3 regions of the Streptomyces sp. NPDC021749 genome follow, and region 3 is predicted to be linked to each of the others. Evidence: riboswitches for the same ligand, from Rfam matches in the RefSeq annotation. Region 3 holds a riboswitch; each other region holds the start of a gene.

Region 1 (7,772 bases), on a different contig from region 3:
TGCCGATGGCCGAGCGGGTCGGTGCCCAGCCGGCCACGTTGCCGCGGGTGAAGCGTGTCCCCTCCCAGGCGCCGGCGGTGGCGCATGCGGGGGCGACGAAGGGCAGTGCGAAGGTGGCGGCCCCCAGGGCGCTGGGCCAGTAGCCGTGGGTCACCTGGGCGGTGAGGTCGTCCGACAGGAGCAGGGCGACGAAGGCGGCCAGCAGAGGAGCCAGCCAGGTGGCGGAGGAGGAGCGGAGAACCGTACGCCACAGCACGGCTCACACCTCCTGAGCGATCAGCTGGGTGTAGGCGCCCTCTGCCCGACGTCCCTCGGGAGTCCCCTGCGGCGCGACGGCCAGGAAACCGTGCGTGTCGCCCTCGAAGCGGACCTGGCCCTTGTCGAGGATGACGACATGGTCGTAGAGGGCGTCGAGGTCCTCGGTCTGGTGGGTCGACACCACCACCTGGATGTCGGACAGCAGGTTGGTGACGAGGTCGCGGAAGATCTGCCGTTGCGAGGGGTCGAGGCCCGCCGTCGGTTCATCAAGCAGCACGATTTCGCTGCTGTGGACGAGCGTTCCGGCTATACCCATGCGTCGCAGCTGGCCACCGGAGAGTTGATGGCTCTTCCGGTCGGCAAGGCTGCCCAGCTTGACGCGCTCCAGGGCATCGCGTGACTGATCCCAGGCATCGGAGCGGGCCATCCCTTTCAACCAGCCGATGTAGGCGACGTTCTCACGTAACGTGAGTCCGGGCATGGGTTTGACGTTCTGAGGGAGCCAGCCCACCGCCTTCCGGTAAGCCGCCTGCGATTTCGGCTGAGAAGGATCGGTTCCCCGCCAGGTGACGGTGCCCTCACTCGGTGAGATCCATGAGGCGGCGATGCCCAGGAGGGTTGATTTCCCCGCCCCGTTCGGCCCGAGGAGGACCGTGGATCTGTGTCCGATGGAGAGATCGAGCCTGTTGAGGACGGGAACCTTCCGGCTGTATCGGAAGGAGCACCGAGTGAATTTCAGAGACATGCCGTCCTTGCTTCTCGCGAGCCGAGAGAAAGCCGGCCGGGAGCGCATTACGCTCCCGGCCGAGGCTTCATGACTGAACAGTCACCAGTCACCACGCTATCTTGACGGGCTTCGCTTTCCGATGAAACGTCCCCTGTCCCGAAGTTCCGTTGAGCTTGTCGAGCCCGAAGTGGCCCTCGCCCTCCGCGAGGCGCCCGTTCGCCCTGCACCTGTTCCACGGCGGGGAGCACGCCGCCCTGCGCCGGCCGCGGGCCGGACGGGTCATCGTTCCGGCTGTGCCCGGTCGCGGCCCGTACCGCCGTCGTTCTCCGGTGTGCGGAGGGTGAACCAGCCGGCCCTCGACCTGCCGAACAGCCAGACCAGGCCCAGGTACAGGCCCGGGCCCACCTGGCGGATCTCGTCGCGAATCCCGCGGGCGACCAGGGACGTGCGCGAGTAGTCGATGACGAGGCACGCCCGCTCGTCCAGCAGGCTCGGGCCCGGGGCCACCGTGGCCAGCACCGCCAGCGTCTCGAACGGCCCCACCCGGTTGCTCAGATAGCCGCTCTCGGGGCTGAACACCTTCCCCTGCCACACCGCCAGCCGCACCAGTGCCGCGAGCGGTCGTACCAGGCGGGTCCCGGCAGCCAGGATCGCGGTGCCCTCCATCGGACCACGGGGCACCTCCCCGGCCGGACTGGAACGGAACACCTCCTCCAGCCGGCCGTTCGTCGCCGTCAGCAGGGCACTCTCGGTCAAGGACACAGCAACCTCCGGCAGTCGTCACCGGCCCACCACGCCCCACCCCGGCCCGCCGCACCTCGACGGGTCCACACCGGGAGCCCCGCGGCGCGGCCCGGGCCTGCACGAGCGCTCAGCTTCACCATGAACGCTCCCGGCCCGCACCACCACCCCGATACGGCCGAACAGCGGCCCGCCCCGGTCCGGGCCTGGCGGAACGTTGTGCGGTGCCCCGTCCGGCCCCCGTGGATTCGCCGTGCGCCCCCCGAGCGGACAGCCTTGGGGCGTCGAGGTGACGTCGACATGCGTCCGGCATGCCGGTGCTCGTGCGGCGACGGGCGGGAGCGGGAAGAGGCCGGTGCGGATGCGGCAGGGCGACGGGCCCTCCACGGGCGACGAGCAGCGGCGGGCGCGCCGGGCCCGGACGTCGCCGCTGGGCCGGAGCCCGGCCTGCTGGCTCCCCGCCGTCCTGATCGTCGGTGGCCTCGCGTTCGGCATGGCCACGCCGCCCGGCTACACCGCCGCGCCCTTCTTCTCCGCCGCCCCGCTGGTGGCGGCGCCGCTCTTCTCGCTGCCCGCCACCGCCCTGGCCGCCCTGACCGCCCTGGCCGGCGAGTCGCTGGTGGTGACGTACCGCAGCGCCGCCCAGGACACCCCCGAGTCGGTGACCGAGATCGCGACGGTCTTCGTGGTCGTCCTGCTGGCGCTCGCCGTCCACCGCGCCGTCCGGATGAGCGACGCCCACCCGGCGTCCCTACGGGACGTCTCGGAGGCCGCGCAGCGGGCGCTGCTGCCGGTGCCGCCCGAGCGGCTCGGCGGGCTCGCGGTCGCCGCCCGTTACGTGGGCGCGCGGGCGGACGCCCGGATCGGCGGCGATCTGTACGCGGTGCAGGACACCCCGCACGGCGTACGGCTGATCGTGGCCGATGTCCGCGGCCACGGCCTGGAGGCGGTGGAGGCCGCCGTGGTCGTCGTCGGCGCCTTCCGGGAGGCGGCGGAACAGGAGGCCAGCCTGGAGGCGGTGGCCGGCCGGCTGGAACGGGCGCTGCAACGGGAGGGCGGGCGGCGCGCGGGGCTCGACCAGTGCGAGGGCTTCACCACCGCGGTCCTGGCCGAGATCCCCGCCGGCGGGCGGTCCGTGCTGCGGATCCTCAACCGGGGCCATCCGGCGCCCCTGCTGCTCGGCCCGGACGGCGGACTGTGCGAGCTGACGCCCGCCGTGCCGGCGCTGCCGCTGGGGATGAGCGAGGTGGCGAGCTGGCCGGACCGTTCCGACGAGTCGTTCTTCCCGGCCGGGTCGCTGCTCCTGTTCTTCACCGACGGCGTGACCGAGGCCCGCGACCTGCGCGGCCGCTTCTACGACCCGGCCGACAAGCTCCGCGGCCGGCGCTTCCCGGGCCCCGCGAGCCTCCTGGACGCCCTCATCGAGGACGTCTCCCGGCACGCGGGCGGGGCCCCGGCGGACGACATGGCCCTGTTGGCGCTGCAGCGGCCCATGGGGGAGTGAGGCCGGCCGGCCCGGGGCGGCGTGCCCTACAGCGGGCGGAAGCTCTGCCCGTGCGGGCCGGTGAGCGCGACCGGGTGGCCGTCCAGGGCGAGGGTCAGCTGCAACGGGTCGTCCGGGCGCGGGGTGTGGTGCGCGGGCAGCGGAAGCCACGGCAGCACGGAGTGGTGCTCCTGGGAGATCCAGTGCCCGCCGCCGTCCCGCCCGTCGAGGACCGACCGTACGAGCCGGGCGAACTCCTCGCGCCGGGCCGGCGGCAGGTAGCTCAGCACGGAGGTGTGGAACACGACCAGCGTGGCCCCGGCCGGCGCCTCGGCCGCCAGCGCGGGCAGTTCGTCGATCAGGTCCCCGCGGACGATCCGCGGCCGCGGCGCCGCCCGCACCGCCTCGACGGCCGCGGACAGCCGGGCCGCCCGCGCCTCGTCGCCGGGCCATACGAGCGACTGCAGCCAGCGCAGGTCGTCCGGCTCGGCGACCGGGTCGAGCGGTTCGAGATCGATCCCGGCCCGCCAGACGACCTCGGGGAGCCGGGTGGGGAGCTGCGGCCCGCGCGCCCCCTGCCCTGCCGGCGGCGGCGCCGGCACCTGGCAGGGGAAGACCACCGGGCTGTCGGCCGCGCCCACTTCGACGGCCGGGCGGTGCGCTCCCGGTTCGCGCCCGCCCGGGTGGCCGGGGGCCGGCTCGCCCGCGTACCCGTACTCGTACTCGTACGCGTAGCGATACCGGTCCGGGTGCAGACACAGCCCGGCCGAGGTGCCGACCTCCAGCAGGGCCAGGGGCTGGGGCAGCCGGGCGAGCAGCGGCAACAGCGTGGCGCAGCGGGCCGGCTCGTTGGTCTGGGTGCCGCGGCGCAGGACCACGTCCCGCACCTGGTCCCAGTGCCGGATCGTCCATTCGCGCCAGCGCCCGTACGCCGCCGCGCCGCGCGGGCCCTGCTCCGCGTGCGGGCCGTCGAGATGGCGGACGGCGGCGAGCAGGAGCTGGGGCTGCTGTTTGTCGCCGGCCGGCAGCGAACCCGCCAGCAGCTCGCACAACTCCTGGTCCTGGCCGATCCGTGCGGACAGCTCCTCATGGGCGTCGGACCGCCCGCGCGCCTCGCGCCAGGAGAACGCCTGGTACCGCCGCGCCACGTCGTGGGCGCTGCCGGTCGTGACACCGCCGTGGCCGGGGCGGCCGGGGCGGCCGTGACGGCCGGGACCGCTGGTGCGGGCGGGTTCGAGGTGTCCGGGGCGCTCGGCGTTGACGACCATGATCCGACGTTACTGTCTTCACGTTCCGTAATGGCCAGGCACCCCTCCGCATAACAACTGACGCACAATCATCGAAAGATCGTTTAGATCCGGCGCGGGGCGGTGGGGTCAACTCGCCCCATTTATGGCCATGGTGACCGGAAAAGACCACGCCAAAGCTGGTGCGCGCGGCATATGGATTCCGGGGAAGGCTTGGAAAACGGCCGCGATCTCTATTACTGTCCGATAACGCAGCGCGGTCGTCCCAGCCGCCGCAAGAGGCGGCACCGCGCGCCGACGCCGAATCCCGCACGCGCTTTTCACGCACCTCCAGCACCTCGAACTGCACCAAGGGAACCGGGGAACCACCACCTTGGGGTGAATCGGACGCCTCCGCCAGAGCGTGCCCGTAGGAGACCTTCCTGCTCCGAACCCGTCAGCTAACCCGGTAGGCGAGAAGGAAGGAAAGGAGTGCGCCCCCGTGGCGTCCAACAGGCCCGTTCCCGAGGTTCCGTCCGCCTACGAGTCCGACGACCGGGGCCCCGGCGCCCCGTACGGCCCGGGCTCCTTCGCCGGTCCCGGCGACACCGGCTTCGCCGCCCGCACCGCCACAGGGACGGATGCGGGCTTCGCCGCACCGGCCCCTGACGGTCCGTGGGAGGAATGGAACCCCACCGAGGAGTCCGTCCGCCCGGTCCGCGGCAAGCACCGGGTGGCCAAGCAGCGCGCCGGCGGACTCGCCCGCGGCGGCACGGTCCTCGGCGTCGGCGTCATCGCGGCGGTCGGCGCGGGCGGAATGGCCACGGCCGAGGGCAAGCCGCCGGTGCCCATCTCGATGCCCGACCTCGGCGGAGTGGCCGACGCCGTCTCCGACCACCTTCCGGACGCCGCCTCCCTGCCCGGCGTCGGCGACCTGATATCCGACGGCGGCTCGGACACCGCCTCCGCCTCGGCCTCCGCTCCCGTCGACCCGCTCGCCCAGCCCGCCGGGACGGGCTCGCCGGCGACCACCGGCCAGGACACGGACACCGGTGCACGTACGGTCACGGACACCGGCTCGGGCGGGAACGCCGGTGAGGCGCTGCGCAGCCGTATCCTCCAGCAGGCCGATGCCCAGCAGGGCGCCAGCGAACAGGAGGCCCGCGAGGCCGCCGAGCAGGCCGCGATCAAGCAGGCCACGACGGACGCGGCCGCGGACCTGAAGGCCGCCGAGAAGGCCGAGGCCGCCAAGAAGGAGGCAGCGGCCGAGGCCCGGCGCAAGGCCGAGGAGGCGGCCCGCCGGAAGGCGGAGGCCGAACGCCTCGCCAAACTGGCACAGAGCTTCATCACCCCGGTCTCCTCGTACACCCTCACCGCGGGCTTCGGCCAGGCCGGGGACCGCTGGGTCGCGGACCACACCGGCCAGGACTTCGCCGCCCCGACCGGCACGCCCGTCAAGGCGGTGCACTCCGGCACCATCACCCAGGCCGGCTGGGCCGGTTCGTACGGCTACCGCATCGTCCTGACCCTCGACGACGGCACCGAGCTCTGGTTCTGCCACCTCTCCTCGATGGTCAAGACCTCGGGCAAGGTCAACACCGGCGACGTCATCGGCCGGGTCGGCGCCACGGGCAACGTCACCGGTCCCCACCTCCACCTGGAGGTACGCCCCGGTGCCGGCGACCCGATAGACCCGATGCCCTGGCTGCGCGACCACGGCGTCGACGTCTGACGAAGAGGGGCGGGGCGGGGCGGGCCCGCGCGCGGCGGCGACCGCCGCACGAGGGAATAACCACCCGCCCCGCGACGCTGCCGCCGCCATGAGCGCGACAAGCAACAACTCCCCTACCCCCAGGGCCCTGGGCTCGCTGTCCGTCTCCCCCCTCTCCCTCGGGGGCAACGTCTTCGGCTGGACCGCCGACGAGGCCGAGTCGTTCGCCGTCCTCGACGCGTACGTGGCGGGCGGCGGCAACTTCATCGACACCGCCGACGTGTACTCGGCCTGGGTGCCCGGCAACAAGGGCGGCGAGTCCGAGACCGTCCTCGGCAACTGGCTCGCCTCCCGCGGCAATCGCGACGACATCGTGATCGCCACCAAGGTCGGTGCGCACCCCGACTACAAGGGCCTCTCCGCCGCCACCATCAAGTCCGCGGTCGAGAAGTCCCTCACCCGTCTCCGCACGGATTACATCGACCTCTACTACACCCACTACGACGACGAGTCGGTCGAGGTCGGCGAGTTCCTGACCGCCCTGGACGACCTCGTCCGGGCCGGCAAGGTCCGCGAGATCGGTGCCTCCAACATCTCCGCGCGGCGCCTGGAGGAGTCCCTCGCCTTCTCCGACCGCGAGGGCGTGGCCCGTTACGTGGCCCTGCAGCCGCACTACAACCTGGTCTCCCGCGACACGTACGAGGGGGAACTCGCCGAGGTGGCCGCCCGCCACGGCGTCTCCGCGGTCCCGTACTACGCGCTGGCCTCCGGCTTCCTGACCGGCAAGTACCGGCCGGGTGCCGAGGTCGACAGCGCCCGGTCCGCGAAGGCCGCGCAGTACCTGTCCACCGACCGCGGTCCGCGCGTCCTGGCGGCCCTCGACGCGATCGCCGCCGCCCACGGTGCCGAGCTCGCCACCGTCGCGCTGGCCTGGCTCGTCGCCCAGCCCACGGTCGCCGCCCCGATCGCCAGCGCCCGCACGACCGCCCAGCTCGCCCCCCTCCTGGCCGTCACCGGCCTGACCCTCACGGACCCCGAACTCACCCTCCTGACCGAGGCATCGGCCTGACCCAGGCCAGGGCTGAACTGCCCACCACACGGAAGAAGCGGGACCCCGGGGCCCCGCTTCTTCCGTACACCTGCCGCGGTCCGCGATATGTACGGGGTGATGCGTGCTGCGGACCGCGTGATGCCTTACTGCGTGACGTGTGACGCGTGATGCTTACTGCGTGCTGCGTGCTGCGTGCTGCGTGCTGCGTGCTGCGTGACGCGTGCTGCGTGCTGCGTGACGCGTGCTGAGTGATGCGTGACGCGTGCTGCGTGCTGCGCGTTGGGGCTACCCCCGCCGGTCCACCACCGCCCAGGACGCCAGCGCCACCCCACCGGCCACCGCGAACACCGAAGGCCAGGCCCCGATCTTCTTGGCCAACGGATGCGACCCCACAAACGCCGCCACATAGGCCCCACTCAACGCCGCCGCCGTCTTGCCCCCGGCCTTCCGCTGCCACTCCCGCGCCGCCACCGCCCCCGCCGCAGCCAGCGCCACACCCCCCAACGGCCGCTTCTTCGTCCACCGAGCCACCCCATAACCCCCCACGAGCCCACTCGCCGCCACCACACTGCTCG
Region 2 (7,772 bases), on a different contig from region 3:
GCAGGCGGCGGGCTCCAGGTCCAGCCGGGCCACCGCGCCCCAGCCGATGGTCAGCACGACCTCGCGGGGCAGCTGGCCCGGGGTGTACGACTCGGGGTTGGCGACCACGCGGCTGAGCACCACGGAGGAGATCCGGCCGAGCTTGACGGACTCGGTGGAGGTGGTGGCGTACGGCGACGGGGAGGTGGCGTCGGCGGCCTGCTCGTCGGTGTGGCTGACGATGAAGCGGGTGCCGGTCAGGACCAGGACGGTGACGTGGCGGCGGACCTCGTTGGCGTCGAAGGTCGTCTCCTGGTGGACGAGGTACGACACCACCGGCTCCCCGCCGACCGCGGCCTGCACCGCCTCGGCCACGAGCGTCGGGTAATAGCCACTGCGCTCGATCGCCGCGCGCAGCCCCTGGGTCGTCGTACCGGTCTTAGCCATGGGGTCCATCCTACGGGGCTCGGCGGGCTCCACGGCCCCCGTGGGGCGGGGTCCGTGCGGTCCGGGGCGGCTCAGTACGCGGGCAGGCGGCGGGGGCCCAGGTCGGTGGTGGCGGGCGGCCGGGCCAGGCGGACGGCGGCGTCCAGGACGGACAGGCCGCGCGGGGCGACGACGACCGGTTCGAGCTCCACCCCCACCACCTCGGGGTGGTCGTCGACGAGCCGGGAGACGCGGAGCAGCAGCTCGGCGAGGGCGGCGGTGTCCACCGGCTGGGAGCCGCGCCAGCCGAAGAGCAGCGGGGCGGCGCGGATCGAGCGGATCTGCTCGGCGACCTCACGGTCGGTGGCGGGGATGAGGCGGTGGGCGACGTCGCCGAGCAGCTGGGAGGGGGCGCCGGCCAGGCCGAAGGAGAGCACGGCGCCGGCGGCGGGGTCGATGGCGGCACGGATGACCGTGTCGACCCCGCGCGGCACCATGGACTGGACGACCGGCCGCAGCTCCCCGGGCGAGCCGAGGAAATCGGTCAATTCGGCGTAGGTGCGGCGGAGTTCGGCCTCGCCGGCGATGTCCAGCCGGACGCCGCCGAGGTCGGCGCGGTGCCGCAGGTGGGGTGCGGTGGTCTTGAGGGCCACCGGGTAGCCGAGGCGGGCGGCGGCGCGCACGGCGGCGTCGGGGTCGGGGGCGGGCAGGACGGGGTGGGTGTGGATGCCGTAGCGGGCGAGCAGGGCCGCGGCGTCGTCGTCCGGTACCCGTACCGAGCGGCCGCTGGGGACGTCGGCGGCGAGGCGGTCGAGGAGCCGGTCGATGTCGGCACCGGCCGCGGCCTCCTGGATGTCGTCGTACTCGGGCACCCGGCCCGGATCGGCCGCCTCCCGGCGCCAGGCGGCGTACCGGACGGCCTCGGCGAGCGCGCGTACGGCCCGCTCGGCGGCGGGGTAGGCGGGGATGCGCAGCGGGGCGGGTCGGCGGCTGGGCGGGGCGGTCTCGGTGGCGCGGACCGCGGGCGTCCGGGCCGCGGCGTGGGCTCCCGGGGGCGGGCCCGGAGGGAACGGCGGACGGGACGGCGGGTACGTGGGCCGGGGCGGCGGGGCGGGGGCGGCCGTCGCCGGCGGGGTGGGGGGTGTCGTCGCCGGGGGGTCGGGTTCGGCGGGGGCCTGCGGGGCGGGCCGGTCCGTCGCCGGGGCGGCGGGGCCCGGGGTGGCCGGCGGGGCGGCGAGGGTCTCGGCGAGGGCGTCCATGGCGAGGTGCACGACCGTGACCGGCTTCTCCCGGTGGGCCGCGGCGGCCGTGCGCAGCGCCGTGGCGAGCGCCGCGCCTTCGCTGCCGCCCGGGGAGAAGCCGTCCTCCTCCCCCACCCAGGGAATGGCGGTGACGATGACCGCGTCACAGCCGTCACCGGAGAGGGTCTCGTCGAGCGCGGCGCGGAAGTCGTCAGGTGTGGCGGCGGAGGGCAGCACCCGGGGGCGCAGTGGGCGCAGCCGCTCGGTCAGACAGGCGTCGTAGGCGAGCAGGGCCAGGGACTCGGAGTTGCCGAGGATGGCGATGCGCGGTCCGGCCGGCAGCGGCTGGGAAGCCAGCAGCAGCCCGGCGTCGATCAGCTCGGTGACGGTGTCGACGCGGATGACGCCGGCCTGGCGCATCAGGGCGGCGACCGTGCTGTCGGGGACGCGGACGGTGGGCACGGTGTGGCCGGGCGGGGTGGTGCCGTTGTGCCGGGCGCCCCGGGCGACCACGACCGGTTTGACGGCGGCGGTGCGGCGGGCCAGCCGGGCGAACTTGCGGGGGTTGCCGATGGACTCCAGGTAGAGGATCACGACGTCGGTGTCCGGGTCCTCGTACCAGTACTGGAGGAGGTCGTTGCCGGAGACGTCGGCGCGGTTGCCGGCCGAGACGAAGGCGGAGATGCCGGCGATCCCGCCGTCCCCGGGGCCGCGCGCGTGCAGTCCGCTGAGCAGGGCGATGCCGATGGCTCCGGACTGGGTGAACAGGCCGATGTGGCCGGCGCCGGGCATCTGCGGGGCGAGCGAGGCGTTCAGCCGGATGTCGGCGGCGGTGTTGATCAGACCGAAGGCGTTCGGTCCGATGAGCCGCATGCCGTAGGAGCGGGCCTGGTGGAGCAGGGCGCGCTGCCGCTCCCTGCCCTCGGGGCCCGCCTCGGCGTAACCGGAGGAGAGGATCAGCACGCCCTGGACGCCGTGTTCGCCGCAGTCGCGGATCACGTCCGGGACGCGCTCGGCGGGGACGGCGATGACGGCGAGGTCGACCGGGTCGGGGATCTCCCGGAGCCCGCGGACCGCCGGTACGCCTTCCGGGTCGAGCCGCCGCAGGTCGTCGGGGAAGGCGTGGTTGACGGCGTGCAGCCGGCCGGTGAAACCGGAGTCGAGGATGTGCCGCAGGGCCGTGCGGCCGATGCCGCCGGAGGCGCGGCCGGTGCCGATGACGGCGACCGAGCCGGGGGCGAGCAACCGCTGGACGGAACGGGCCTCGGCGCGCTGCTCGCGGCTGCGCATCACGGCCATGGACTGCTCGGTCGGTTCGAGGTCGAACTCCAGCCGCACCACGCCGTCTTCGAAGGTGCGCTTCTGGGTGTACCCGGCGTCCGTGAACACCTTGATCATCTTGTTGTTGGCGGGCAGCACCTCGGCGGCGAACCGCCGGATGCCGCGCTCGCGGGCGACGGCGGCGATGTGCTCCAGGAGGGCGGAGGCCACGCCGCGCCCCTGATGGGCGTCCTGCACCAGGAAGGCGACCTCGGCCTGGTCGTCCTCGGGGCTCTTGGCGGGGAGTCCCTGGTCGTTGATCCGGTCGTAGCGGACGGTGGCGATGAACTCGCCGCCGACCGTGGCCGCGAGCCCGACCCGGTCGACGTAGTCGTGGTGGGTGAAGCGGTGCACATCGCGGTCGGACAGGCGCGGGTAGGGCGCGAAGAAGCGGTAGTACTTGGACTCGTCCGAGACCTGTTCGTAGAAGGAGACCAGCCGCTCGGCGTCGTCGGGGGTGATGGGGCGGATCCGCGCCGTGCCGCCGTCGCGCAGCACCACGTCGGCTTCCCAGTGGGTCGGGTATGCGTGGTCCGGCGGCTTCTGCATGCGGACAGGGTACGACCGGCCACCGACAACCGGCCCGGCACGCGTAATCTCGGGGTCAGGGGGCAGCCGGGAGCAGCCCCGGCAGCGTGAGAGAATGGTCTAGACAACAGTCACGACTTTGAAGGGCAACACCATGGCTGAGCGCCGCGTCAATGTCGGTTGGGCCGAGGGCCTGCACGCCCGTCCCGCGTCGATCTTCGTCCGGGCGGCCACCGCCGCCGGCGTCCCGATGACGATCGCCAAGGCCGATGGCAACCCGGTCAACGCGGCCTCCATGCTCGCGGTCCTGGGCCTGGGCGCCCAGGGCGGCGAGGAGATCGTGCTGGCCTCGGACGCCGAGGGCGCCGAGGAGGCGCTCGACCGCCTGGCCAAGCTCGTCTCCGAGGGTCTCGAAGAGCTCCCCGAGACCGTCTGAGCCCACCGGGACGCCCCTCATACGACGACCCCGCCGCGATGACCTGAAAAGGTGCCGCGGCGGGGCCGTTCTGCTGCGCTTTGCGTTCCGGGAAGTGCCATAGCCCTTCCCCGCACAAGTGCGCGCCCTCCGCCGCGCCGTTCTCATTGCGGGAACACTTGGCGGCGGACGCGAAAATACGTGGGGCGGAATGCGTGTGTACCGGAGAATATCCACCCGCCGTAATCCGAAATCAGCCAGGAAGGCAAGCGCGGCGCCGGAAAACGCCGCCCGGGAATTCCGCACCCCTTTGTATACGGCCCGCGTGTTAAGAACGGGCGCGCGCCGTGTTGACGGGCTGTTTCGGATCGCTCACCTCGGGTGCGGCGAGGCGCCGCAGCCGGTACACCGGGCGCGAGCGCTCGATGTGAGCCGCCATCAGGGCGCGGGCCCGTTCCGCGTCTCCACGGGCCACCGCGTCCAGCACCGCACCGTGCTCGTCCCACACCTCGCCGGCCCGCGGCGGCGGCTCCACCGCATACATCCACTCGATCTTGCGGCGCAGTTGGGTCAGCAGCGCGGTCAGGCTGGGACTGCCGGCCGCCTGGGCCAGCGTCTCGTGGAACCAGCCGTCGAGTTGGCGCAGGTCGGCGGGGTTGCCGTGGCGGGCCCGCTCGCGGCCGAGCCGTACCAGGCCGCGCAGCACCTTCAGATGGGCGGGGGTGCGCCGGGCGGCCGCGCGGGCCGCGCCCAACGGCTCCAGCAGGGCGCGGACGTCGAGCAGGTCGACGGCCTCCTGCTCGGTGGGCTCGGCGACGCACGCACCGGCGTGGTGGCGGGTGGTGACGAAGCCCTCCGACTGCAGGGTGCGCAGGGCTTCGCGGACCGGCACTCTGGAGACGCCGTACCGCGCCGCCAGGATCTCCTCGATCAGCCGGCTCCCCGGCGCCAGTGCGCCGGAGACGATGTCCTCGCGAATCGCCGTGCACACCGCATGCGCGGAAATATGGCCTCGCATCGATCGTGCCTCCGCCGTAATCCCCGGAAAACGCCGCCGGTCGGCGGCTTTTCCGAGACTCTATTCGACCGGCACGGCTTTTCCGACGGACTCTGCATATTCGGCGATATTTTTTGGCCAGTGGGCGCGGAGCGCACGGAGGCATGCGCCGGGGGCGCGGGGACGGGTCGGCCGGCGGGCCGGTCGGACGCCGGCCGGGCGCCGGCTCAGACGTTGACGCCGTGCGAGCGCAGGTAGGCGAGGGGGTCGATGTCGGAGCCGTAGTCGGGGCTGGTGCGGGCCTCGAAGTGCAGATGCGGGCCGGTGACGTTGCCGGTGGCCCCGGAGAGGCCGATCTGCTGACCGGGGGTGACGGTCTGGCCGACCGAGACGCCGATGGACGACAGGTGGCCGTACTGGGTGTAGGTGCCGTCGTGCATCTTGATCACGATGTTGTTGCCGTACGAACCGCCCCAGCCGGCCTCGACCACGGTGCCCGCGCCGACCGCGTGGACGGAGGTCCCGGTGGCGGCGTGGAAGTCGATGCCGGTGTGGCTGCCGGACGACCACAGGCTGCTGGACGCCTTGTAGCCGGTGGAGACGTAGGAACCGGCGATGGGGGCGACGAAGGCGTTCAGGCGCTTGCGCTCGGCGTCCCGGGCGGCCCGCTCCTTGGCCTCGCGCTCGGCCTTGGCCTTCTTCCTGGCGGCCTCGGCGTGCCGCTCGGCCTCCGCCACCCGCTTCTTGGCCTCGGCCTCGGCCTTCGCCTTCATGGCGGCGGCCTCGGCGGCGGCCTGCTGGGTGTCGGCCTGGACCTCCAGGCGGTGGGCGAGTTCGTCGCCGAGCACGACGGCCTGGGTGAGACCGGTGTCCTGGGCGCGCGCCTCGTCGGTGGCGGCCAGCGCCGGCGAGGCCATGGTGGCGACGACGCCGGAGGTCGCCAGGGTGGCTATGCCGGCGAGGTTGCGGGTCGTCCGGGCGGTGCGGCTGGCCCGGCGGTGCTTCCCGGTGGCACGGGTGAACGCCATGTGCTGGCTCGTCCTTTCCTTCCCTCTCGCCTACCGGGTTAGCTGACGGGTTCGGAGCAGGAAGGTCTCCTACGGACCCCTCCGGAGAGGCGCCCGATTCACCCCAGGGACGTGTGGGTCCCCGGCTCCCCTGGCTCGCGCCGTACGGGGACTCGGCGATGACTGTCCGGTGCCACTGTTGTGGCGGAGTTGTGACGAACAGCCGGACCGACGCTAATCGGGGCAACTTTGCGGCGCCAAACGGAACCGCGATTTTGTGCGGGATGCCACAAGTTCCGGAACCAACAAGCCCCTGCAAAACGGACATACGGCGGATTCCGCGGATTCCCGCGGACGGTGCCGGACATACGACGGCTCCCGTGGTGAGCGAACACCACGGGAGCCGGTCAGCCGTGACGCCTCGTCATGCGCCGTCCGCCACCTAGCCGCTGACGACGGTCACCTCTCCGATGCCCAGCGCCTTGACGGGCTCGGTGATCTGCGCGGCGTCGCCCACCAGGATGGTCACCAGGCGGTCCACCGGGAAGGCGTTGACGGCGGCGGCGGTCGCCTCGACCGTGCCGGTCTCCGCGAGCCGGAGGTACAACTGCGCCTGGTAGTCGTCCGGGAGCTGCTGCTCCACCTGGTCGGCGAGGGTGCCCGCGACGGCCGCGGCGGTCTCGTACTTGAGCGGCGCCACCCCGACGAGGTTCTGCACCGCGACGTCCCGTTCCTCGTCCGTCAGCCCCTCTGCCGCGAGGGTCCGCAGCACCTTCCACAGGTCGTCCAGCGCGGGCCCGGTGGAGGCGGTGTCCACCGAGCCGCTGATGGCGAGCAGCGCGGCGCCGGTGGCGCCCTCGGGGGACGTGGGGGCCGTGGAGCGCAGCACCTGGCCGAAGGCCCGCACGCCGTAGGTGTAGCCCTTCTCCTCCCGCAGGACGCGGTCCAGGCGGGAGGTGAGGGTGCCGCCCAGGCAGTACGTGCCGAGCACCTGCGCCGGCCACACGCGGTCGTGCCGGTCGGCGCCGATCCGGCCGATGAGCAGCTGCGTCTGGACGGCCCCGGGGCGGTCCACGATCACCACGCGGCCGGTGTCGTCGGCGACGATCGGTGTCGCCCTGACCGGCTCGGCGGTCGAACCGCTCCAGGCGCCGAGGGTGTCCGCGAGCGCCGCGGCCAGGTCGACGCCGGTGAAGTCGCCGACGATCACGGCGGTGGCCGTGGCGGGCCGGACGTGGGCGTCGTAGAAGGCGCGCACGGCCGCGGCGTCGATCCGCGCGATGGTCTCCTCGGTGCCCTGACGGGGGCGGGAGATCCGCGCGGTGGCCGGGAACAGCTCCTTGGAGAGCGCCATCGCCGCCCGCCGGGCCGGGTTGGCGAGCTCGTGCGGGATCTCGTCGAGGCGGTTGCGGACCAGCCGCTCGATCTCGCTCTCCGGGAAGGCGGGGGCGCGCAGCGCGTCGGCGAGCAGGCCGAGCGCGCGGGTCAGCCGGGAGGCCGGGACCTCCAGGGAGACGCGTACGCCGGGGTGGTCGGCGTGTGCGTCCAGCGTGGCACCGCAGCGCTCCAGCTCGGCGGCGAAGCCCTCCGCGTCGTATTTGTCGGTGCCCTCGGACAGGGCGCGCGCCATGATCGTGGCGACGCCGTCCAGGCCCTCGGGCTCGGCGTCCAGAGGGGCGACGAGGTTGATCTCGACCGCGACGACCTGCTGACCGGGGCGGTGGCTGGTCAGGAGGGTGAGGCCGTTGGGCAGTTGGCTGCGCTCGGGGGCCGGGAAGGCCCACGGCTTGGGGGCGCCGCTCTGGGGCTGCGGGTGGAACTGCATGGTGCTCCCTGGGGAATCCTGGCGGGTGGCGTCG
Region 3 (7,772 bases):
AGTCGGCCGCTGGAGGAGGACGCTAAGCCCGGGCGTCACGGGAACGGGCTCGCTTGCCCGGCATTGTTCGCATTCGACCGCTGCCGGAACGCGGGTGACCGGAGCGTCATCGCCCGGTCGCCGGGGCCGCTCCGCGCTGACCGAAGCCACGAATATGGGCGCCCTGCCGGAAAGGGCGTGCTATGTGGCGGATACGATCCGGCCTCATGGACGTAGTCATTCATATCTTCGTCGGCCTGCACATCATCGGCATCGCCTCCCTGTTGGGCGGTTTCCTGACGCAGATGAAGGCGATGGGTGCGGGCACCGCCCGGTTCGTTCCGGCCATGCTGCACGGCGCGCTGACGATGCTGGTCACCGGCATCGTGCTGGTCGGCCTGAACCAGGCGCAGGACCACCCGGTCAACAACATCAAGATCGGCATCAAGATGGCCGTCCTGGTGGTGATCCTGGCGCTGGTCTACGTCAAGCGGGACGAGGAGCAGGTCGACAAGGCGCTGTTCGGCACGGTCGGCGGTCTCACGATGGCCAACATCTTCATCGCCGTCCTCTGGACCTGAGGACGCCGGCCGCGTCCCCGTATGGCGGGGCCGGCCACGTCGCCCCCACAACGGCACACCGCGCGGTCGTCGCACTCCGGGATCCGGAGGCGAGGGCCGCGCGGTGGCGTGTGGGGGGTTGCCGTGGGGGGTGGGCCGGGGAGGAGCGGGGCCGGGCGTCAGGCCGGGCGGACGCTCCCGTAGATCGGCATGTAGTAGATCGACTCCTCCCGGACGTTCGCGCCCGGGTGCGGGGCGTGGATCATCTTGCCGCCGCCTATGTACATGCCGACGTGGCTGATGTCGTCGAAGAAGAAGACCAGGTCACCAGGTTGCAGGTCCTTGGTCGCCACCCGCTGGCCGACCTTGACCTGCTCCCAGGTGGTGCGCGGCAGATCGACCCCGGCAGCCTTCCACGCCGCCTGGGTCAGCCCCGAGCAGTCGTAGGACGAGGGCCCGGTGGCGCCCCAGACGTACGGCTTGCCGATCTGGGCGCGGGCGAACGCGAGGGCCTTCTCCGCCTTGGTGGACTGCGAGCCCCCGGTGGAGCCGCCGGTGTCCCCACCGGTCTGGCCGCCGGTGTCCCCGCCGTCGTGCTGCCGCTGCTGCTCGCGCTCCCGCTGCTTGCGCGCCTCCTCTTCGGCCCGGCGCTTGGCCGCCGCCTCCTTCTGGCGCTCCAGTTCGGCCAGCCGCGCCTTCTCCTGGGCGGTCAGCCGGGACAGCAGCTGGCGGGCCTCCGCCAGCTTCTGCTGAACGGAGCGCTTGGACTCCTTCAGGGCGGCCTGCGAGCTCTGCAGATGCTCCAGGCTGCGGCTCGCCTCGGCCCGCTGGCGGGCGGCCGCCGCGGCCTGCTGCTGGTAGTCGGTGACGGCCTGCTGCTGCCGCCCGGTCAGCCGCTCCATCAGGTGGCTGCGGTCGAAGAACTGCTGCGGGTCCTTGGCGAGCATCAGCTGCGCGGTCGGGTTCATGCCGCCGGTGCGGTACTGCGCCGAGGCGAACGTCCCGAGCTCCCGCCGGGACTCGTTCATCTTCTCGGCCCGCTTGGCCGCGGCGTCGAGCAGCCCGTCCACGGTCTCGCGCTGGTGGTCGGCGCGCTCCTTGGCGGCGTTGTACTTCTGGGTGGCCACCTCGGCCTGCCGGTAGAGGCCGTCGACCTTCTGCTTGACCTCTTCGATGGTGGGCTTGGGGGCTCTGGGGGTGGCGTCGGCGGTCTGCGAGAGCAGGGTGACCGAGGCGAGCGCGGCGGTGGTGAGCCCGGCCGCCGTACGGCGACTCCCGGGCGAGGTGAGAACGCTGGTGCGCGGCTTGCGATGGGACGCCAAGGCCGGCAACTCCTTCCGTGGACCGCCTACCGGGTTAGCTGTCGGGTTCGGGCGGTGTCGCTGACGGAAGGCCGTGCCCTACGGTCCGTACGTCCGCTGGTGTCGGACGGACGGATCGATTCACCCCGGTGTTGCTGGTGGGTCCCCGGCTCCGGGTGACCCGTGCGTGACCGGAAGGACACGTCGCGGGCAGGGCCGGACTCGGCGTGGGCGGCCCGTGCGGACGCTGTCGTCCACGGGGAGGCGGGCTGCCTGAGCGAGGACGTTAGCCAACTCGTGTGGCTCCTGTGAAGGCTGATGTTCGATATGCCCGAAACCTTTTTGTGACCTGAGTGATGCCGTTCCGCTTCGGGGATGCGGCCGTTCCGCTTTCTGCGGTGCGCGTGGCGACGGCCGGCCGGCCGCCCGGCTCGTGATCCTTCCGGTGCGCGTGGCGACGGCCGGCCGGCCGCCCGGCTCGTGATCCTTCCGGTCCGCACCGCGCGTTCTCCGGCCGTCCCGGCCACTTGTCCACAGTCCCCGGCGCGCTGTCGGTGGGGCGGCCTAGACTCGGTGGGCGATGAGCAGCCTCTTTGACGACAGCTTCCTGGCGGACCTCGGCCACAAGGACGAGGAGCCCCCGCCGCCTCCCGAGGACGAGCATGAGCCGGTCCCCGAGGAGATCCCCGCCGACCTGTTCGGCGGGCGGTTCGACGCGCCCGAGCCCAGGGACGCGTACTACCGCGACGGCGCCGCCCGCCCGGCGGTCGACCCCGCAGCGCTGCTCCAGGGGCTCAACGACCAGCAGAAGGCCGCCGTGGTGCACACCGGCAGCCCGCTGCTGATCGTCGCCGGCGCCGGCTCCGGCAAGACCCGGGTGCTCACCCACCGCATCGCCCATCTCCTCGCCGAGCGGCACGTCCACCCCGGCCAGGTCCTCGCGATCACCTTCACCAACAAGGCCGCCGGCGAGATGAAGGAGCGCGTCGAGCAGCTGGTCGGTCCGCGCGCCCACGCCATGTGGGTCTCCACCTTCCACAGCGCCTGCGTGCGGATCCTGCGCCGCGAGTCCAAGAAGCTGGGCTTCACGTCCTCCTTCTCGATCTACGACGCCGCCGACTCCAAGCGCCTGATGTCCCTGGTCTGCCGCGATCTGGACCTCGACCCCAAGCGCTTCCCGCCCAAGTCCTTCAGCGCGAAGATCTCCAACCTCAAGAACGAGCTCATCGACGAGGAGACCTTCGCCGGGACGGCCGCGGACGGTTTCGAGAAGACCCTGGCCGAGGCGTACGCGATGTACCAGGCACGGCTGCGCGAGGCCAACGCCCTGGACTTCGACGACATCATCATGACCACGGTCAACCTCCTCCAGGCCTTCCCGGACGTCGCCGAGCACTACCGCCGCCGCTTCCGCCACGTCCTCGTCGACGAGTACCAGGACACCAACCACGCCCAGTACACCCTTGTCCGCGAGCTGGTCGGCACCGGCACCGCCGACATCCCCGCCGCCGAGCTGTGCGTCGTCGGTGACGCCGACCAGTCGATCTACGCCTTCCGCGGCGCCACGATCCGCAACATCCTCCAGTTCGAGGAGGACTACCCGGACGCGACCACGATCCTGCTGGAGCAGAACTACCGCTCCTCGCAGACGATCCTGTCCGCCGCCAACGCCGTCATCGAGCGCAACGAGAACCGCCGTCCCAAGAACCTCTGGACCGACGCCGGCGCCGGCGCCAAGATCACCGGCTATGTCGCCGACACCGAGCACGACGAGGCGCAGTTCGTCGCCGACGAGATCGACCGGCTCACCGACGCCGGCGACGCCAAGGCCGGCGACGTCGCCGTCTTCTACCGCACCAACGCCCAGTCCCGCGTCTTCGAAGAGATCCTCATCCGGGTCGGGCTGCCCTACAAGGTCGTCGGCGGAGTCCGCTTCTACGAGCGCAAGGAGGTCCGCGACGTCCTCGCGTACCTGCGGGTGCTCGCCAACCCCGAGGACAGCGTCCCGCTGCGCCGGATCCTGAACGTCCCCAAGCGCGGTATCGGCGAGCGCGCCGAGGCGATGATCGACGCGCTGTCGCTCCGCGAGAAGATCACCTTCCCGCAGGCCCTGCGCCGGGTCGACGAGGCCTACGGCATGGCGGCCCGCTCCGCCAACGCCGTCAAGCGCTTCAACGTCCTGATGGAGGAGCTGCGGACGATCGTGGAGTCCGGTGCCGGGCCCGCCACGATCCTGGAGGCCGTCCTGGAGCGCACGGGCTACCTCGCCGAACTCCAGGCGTCCACCGACCCCCAGGACGAGACCCGGATCGAGAACCTCCAGGAACTCGCCGCCGTGGCCCTGGAATTCGAGCAGGACCGCGGGGAGGAGAATCCGGGCACGCTCTCCGACTTCCTCGAACAGGTCGCGCTGGTCGCCGACTCCGACCAGATCCCCGACGAGGACGAGGAGGGCAGCGGCGTGGTCACCCTCATGACGCTGCACACCGCCAAGGGCCTGGAATTCCCCGTCGTCTTCCTGACCGGCATGGAGGACGGCGTCTTCCCGCACATGCGCGCGCTGGGCCAGACCAAGGAGCTGGAGGAGGAGCGCCGGCTGGCGTACGTCGGCATCACCCGCGCCCGCGAGCGGCTCTACGTCACCCGCTCGACGATGCGCAGCGCCTGGGGGCAGCCCTCGTACAACCCGCCGTCGCGGTTCCTGGAGGAGATCCCGGACGACTACGTCGAGTGGAAGCGGACCGGGCCGGCGACGCCGTCCGCGTCGATGGGCGGGCTGTCGTCCCGGGGCGGCAGCGGTGGCGGTGGCGGTTTCGGCGGGGGCATCGGCTCCGCGCTGTCCTCGTCCCGCGCCAAGGGGCCGAGCGGCTTCGCCACCCGCCGGACCAGTGACCGCCAGGTGGTCTCGCTGGCCGTCGGCGACCGCGTCACCCACGACAGCTTCGGGCTGGGCACGGTCGTCGCCGTCAAGGGCAGCGGGGACAACGCCGAGGCGACGATCGACTTCGGCGGCGAGAAGCCCAAGCGGCTGCTGCTGCGGTACGCGCCGGTGGAGAAGCTCTGAGGGACGTTCCGGGCGCCGGCCGGTGGCCGGCGCTGCGGGAACGGTACGGCGGGATCAGTTCGGGTTGAGGCCGTGGCTGCGCAGCCACGGGAGCGGGTCGACGGCCGCGCCGCCCCCGGGACGCACCTCGAAGTGCAGGTGCGGACCAGTGGAGTTGCCGGAGTTGCCCGAATAAGCGATCTGGTCGCCGGCCTTCACCGACCCCGACCGGATCTTGGTGCTGCTCAGATGGCAGTACCAGGTCTCCGTGCCGTCCGGCGCGGTCACGATCGCCATGTTGCCGTAGGCGGAGTTCCACTGCGTCCGTACGGTGCCGTCGGTGGCGGCCATGACCGGGGTGCCGTAGCTGACCGGGAAGTCGATACCGGTGTGCACGGACATCCAGTTCACGCCGGCCTGGCCGAAGAGCGCGCTGAGCCCGTGCTGGGTCACCGGCAGTACGAACTTCGGCCGCAGCGCCTCCTTGCGGGCGGCCTCCTCCGCCTTGCGCTTGCGCTCCAGCGCCTGGCGTTCCTTGAGGTCGATCCGTTCCTGGGTGCGGCTGGCCCGGTCGCGGAAGTCGTCGGCGCCGGCGCTGAGTCCGGCGAGCTGGGTGTCGAGCTTCTTGTTGGCCGCGGCCCGCTGGACGCCGCCCGGGTCGGGTGCGGCGGCCTGGGTGGTGGTGTCGTCCTTGTCGTGGGCGCCGAGGCCGGCGACGGACGCGGCGGCGACCCCGCAGACGCCCATGGCGGCGACCGACGGCACGGCGACGGTCAGCAGCGCCGAACGCTTCGCCGGGCGGCGCCGGCCGCGGCCGCGGACCGGCTTCCCGGCGGCGGGCCCGGCGACCCGGCGGGACGACGGGGCGGGGGCCGGGGAGGTCACCGGCATTGCCTGGGTCGGGGCCTCGGCCACAGCGGCGGCGTCTCCGCCCGGGGCCTCGTCGGTGGCGCCGGTGTCGTCGCGGTCTTCCCAGGCGGCGGAGTCGGCCGGAGGCGGGCCGGGCTGGGCGGGGATGCCGGCCATCAGCGGCTGGTCGGTGGTGGACCAGATCGCGGTGGCCTCGTAGCTCGCGGTGTCGAGCTGGTCGGTGCCCACCGTGTCGACGCCGACGGCGTCGAAGGTCACGGTCTCGAAGGCTGCCATCTCGAAGGCCGCGCTATCGAAGGCCGCGGTCTCCTCGACCGCGGTGGCCTGCTGCCCGAGGGCGTCATAGCCGCCCGTCGTCCCGTAGGTCCCGGTGGCCTCCTGGGTGCCCGCCGTCTCGTAGGCACCGGCCGTCCCATACGCCTCGTACGCGCCCGCGGCGTAACTGCCGGTCTCGTAGCCGGTGGTGGGGTGGCTCCCGGTGTCGTACCCGCCGACGCCGTAGACCGTGGCGCCGTGGGCGTCGTATCCGCCCGGGTCCTGTGCCGGGGCCTCGTACGCGGTGTGTGCGTACGGATCGTAGGCGCCGGTGTCCCACTGCGCCGTGGGATAGCCGCCGGTGTCGTACGTGCCGGTGGCGTAGCCGTCGCCGGCCGTCGGGTACGTCCCGGTGCCGTAGTCGCCGGCGCCGTAGCTGCCCGTGCCGTACGTGTTCAGGTCGTAGGCGCCGGTGTCGTACGTCGTGCCTGGGTAGCCGCCGGTGTCGTAACCGCCCGTGGCGTGCGCACCGGTGTCGTACGTGCCGGGGAGCGAGCCGAAGAGGGGGTCGCCGTCGCCGTATTCGGCGCCCTCGGCGGGGGAATGCTGCTGCCCGTAGGGCTCGTAGGCCGGGTAGTGCGCATACGAGGCGTCGGAAGCAGAGCCGGTCGGAAGCGTGGGCTCCGATGGGTGACGGTCGTTCACCAACTTCTCTTTCGCCTCGGCAGCAGGAGAATTAGCGGCGACTGTACCCGGCGGTACACGACGGCCACAATCTTCCACCGGTTTTAGGCTCGCCGAGACCGGGCATTTGGCCGCCTTTCGGCAGAGCCCATGCGAGTTCTTGGCGCCCCGTTCGACGTCTGTTCGATCGCCGGTCACGGTGCGGAGCGGCCTCAGGCCACGGATATGGCTCCGCCGGCCCCCTCCTCGGCCGCCGGGTCCGCCGCGGCGAGTGCCTCCCGTATGCCGGCCGCGACGGTGCCGTTCACCGGAAGGGCGAGATGTCCGACACCGGCGACATGGACATTGTGGGCGAGCAAATCCGGGTGATCGATTCTGGCCGCGGTGGCTGGAATCATCACCTGATCCGCCTCGCTCCAGAAAGCGGTCAATTGCGTCCGGCAATTCGGCGCCGGCAGCGACAACTCCGCTATCACCTCGGAATCGGGGCGCATCTGGCGGACGATCGGGTGCGCCGACATCAAGGGGGCGATGCGGGTGCCGGAGTGCGGGGTGCCGAGAGTGACGACCCTGCGGACCCGGGCGTCGCCGCCGAGCCGCTGGACGTAGTAACGGGCGATCAGGCCGCCCAGGCTGTGCCCCACGACGTCCACCCGGTGGTGGCCGGTCCGGGCGCAGACGTCCGCCACATGCCGGCCCAGCAGCTCGGCCGCCTTCCGGACGTCGCAGGTCAGCGGGGAGTAGTTGAGCGCCTCGACATGGCGCCAGCCGTGGCGGTGCAGCGACCGGCGCAGCAGCACGAAGACGGAACGGTTGTCGATGAAGCCGTGCAGCAGGAGGACGGGCGGATGCGCCCGGCCCTCGGTCGGAAGGAGCGGAGGGGCGTCCTCCGGCGGGCGGGACGGGCGGGGCACCGGGCGTTCCCGGGAGATGCCGGTGGGATAGAGAAGCAGATGCCCGGCGAGGACCGCCAGGTCCACGAGGGTGGTGCGAAGACAGGGCAGGGTCTGCATGACCGACCTCCCGAACGGCATGCGGCAGGCGGCGCTGACCCCCGATGCCCTCGTGGGAAGCCATGTA

The links. A riboswitch is a leader RNA that binds a small molecule or an ion and turns the genes downstream of it on or off. The one in region 3 is predicted to bind cyclic di-AMP.
Positions count from the first base shown of each region.
Region 1: it holds a riboswitch for cyclic di-AMP, as region 3 does, so the genes downstream of both, AB0G35_RS29895 (M23 family metallopeptidase) here and AB0G35_RS22250 (NlpC/P60 family protein) in region 3, are expected to answer to the same signal.
Region 2: it holds a riboswitch for cyclic di-AMP, as region 3 does, so the genes downstream of both, AB0G35_RS20465 (M23 family metallopeptidase) here and AB0G35_RS22250 (NlpC/P60 family protein) in region 3, are expected to answer to the same signal.

Region 1 is NZ_JBFACE010000039.1:39,635-47,406, forward strand. It holds gene AB0G35_RS29870 (hypothetical protein) at 1-256, opposite strand, end outside; gene AB0G35_RS29875 (ATP-binding cassette domain-containing protein) at 260-1,003, opposite strand; gene AB0G35_RS29880 (hypothetical protein) at 1,265-1,747, opposite strand; gene AB0G35_RS29885 (PP2C family protein-serine/threonine phosphatase) at 2,088-3,230, shown strand; gene AB0G35_RS29890 (DUF2332 domain-containing protein) at 3,257-4,477, opposite strand; cyclic di-AMP (ydaO/yuaA leader) riboswitch at 4,772-4,926, shown strand; gene AB0G35_RS29895 (M23 family metallopeptidase) at 4,938-6,167, shown strand; gene AB0G35_RS29900 (aldo/keto reductase) at 6,256-7,215, shown strand; gene AB0G35_RS29905 (hypothetical protein) at 7,483-7,772, opposite strand, start outside.
Region 2 is NZ_JBFACE010000019.1:116,827-124,598, reverse strand. It holds gene AB0G35_RS20485 (DUF5998 family protein) at 1-426, opposite strand, end outside; gene AB0G35_RS20480 (GNAT family N-acetyltransferase) at 498-3,515, opposite strand; gene AB0G35_RS20475 (HPr family phosphocarrier protein) at 3,649-3,930, shown strand; gene AB0G35_RS20470 (GntR family transcriptional regulator) at 4,238-4,927, opposite strand; gene AB0G35_RS20465 (M23 family metallopeptidase) at 5,134-5,934, opposite strand; cyclic di-AMP (ydaO/yuaA leader) riboswitch at 5,947-6,102, opposite strand; gene AB0G35_RS20460 (pitrilysin family protein) at 6,356-7,738, opposite strand.
Region 3 is NZ_JBFACE010000022.1:118,265-126,036, forward strand. It holds gene AB0G35_RS22245 (hypothetical protein) at 207-560, shown strand; gene AB0G35_RS22250 (NlpC/P60 family protein) at 719-1,861, opposite strand; cyclic di-AMP (ydaO/yuaA leader) riboswitch at 1,869-2,038, opposite strand; gene pcrA (DNA helicase PcrA) at 2,421-4,904, shown strand; gene AB0G35_RS22260 (peptidoglycan DD-metalloendopeptidase family protein) at 4,959-6,713, opposite strand; gene AB0G35_RS22265 (alpha/beta fold hydrolase) at 6,905-7,705, opposite strand.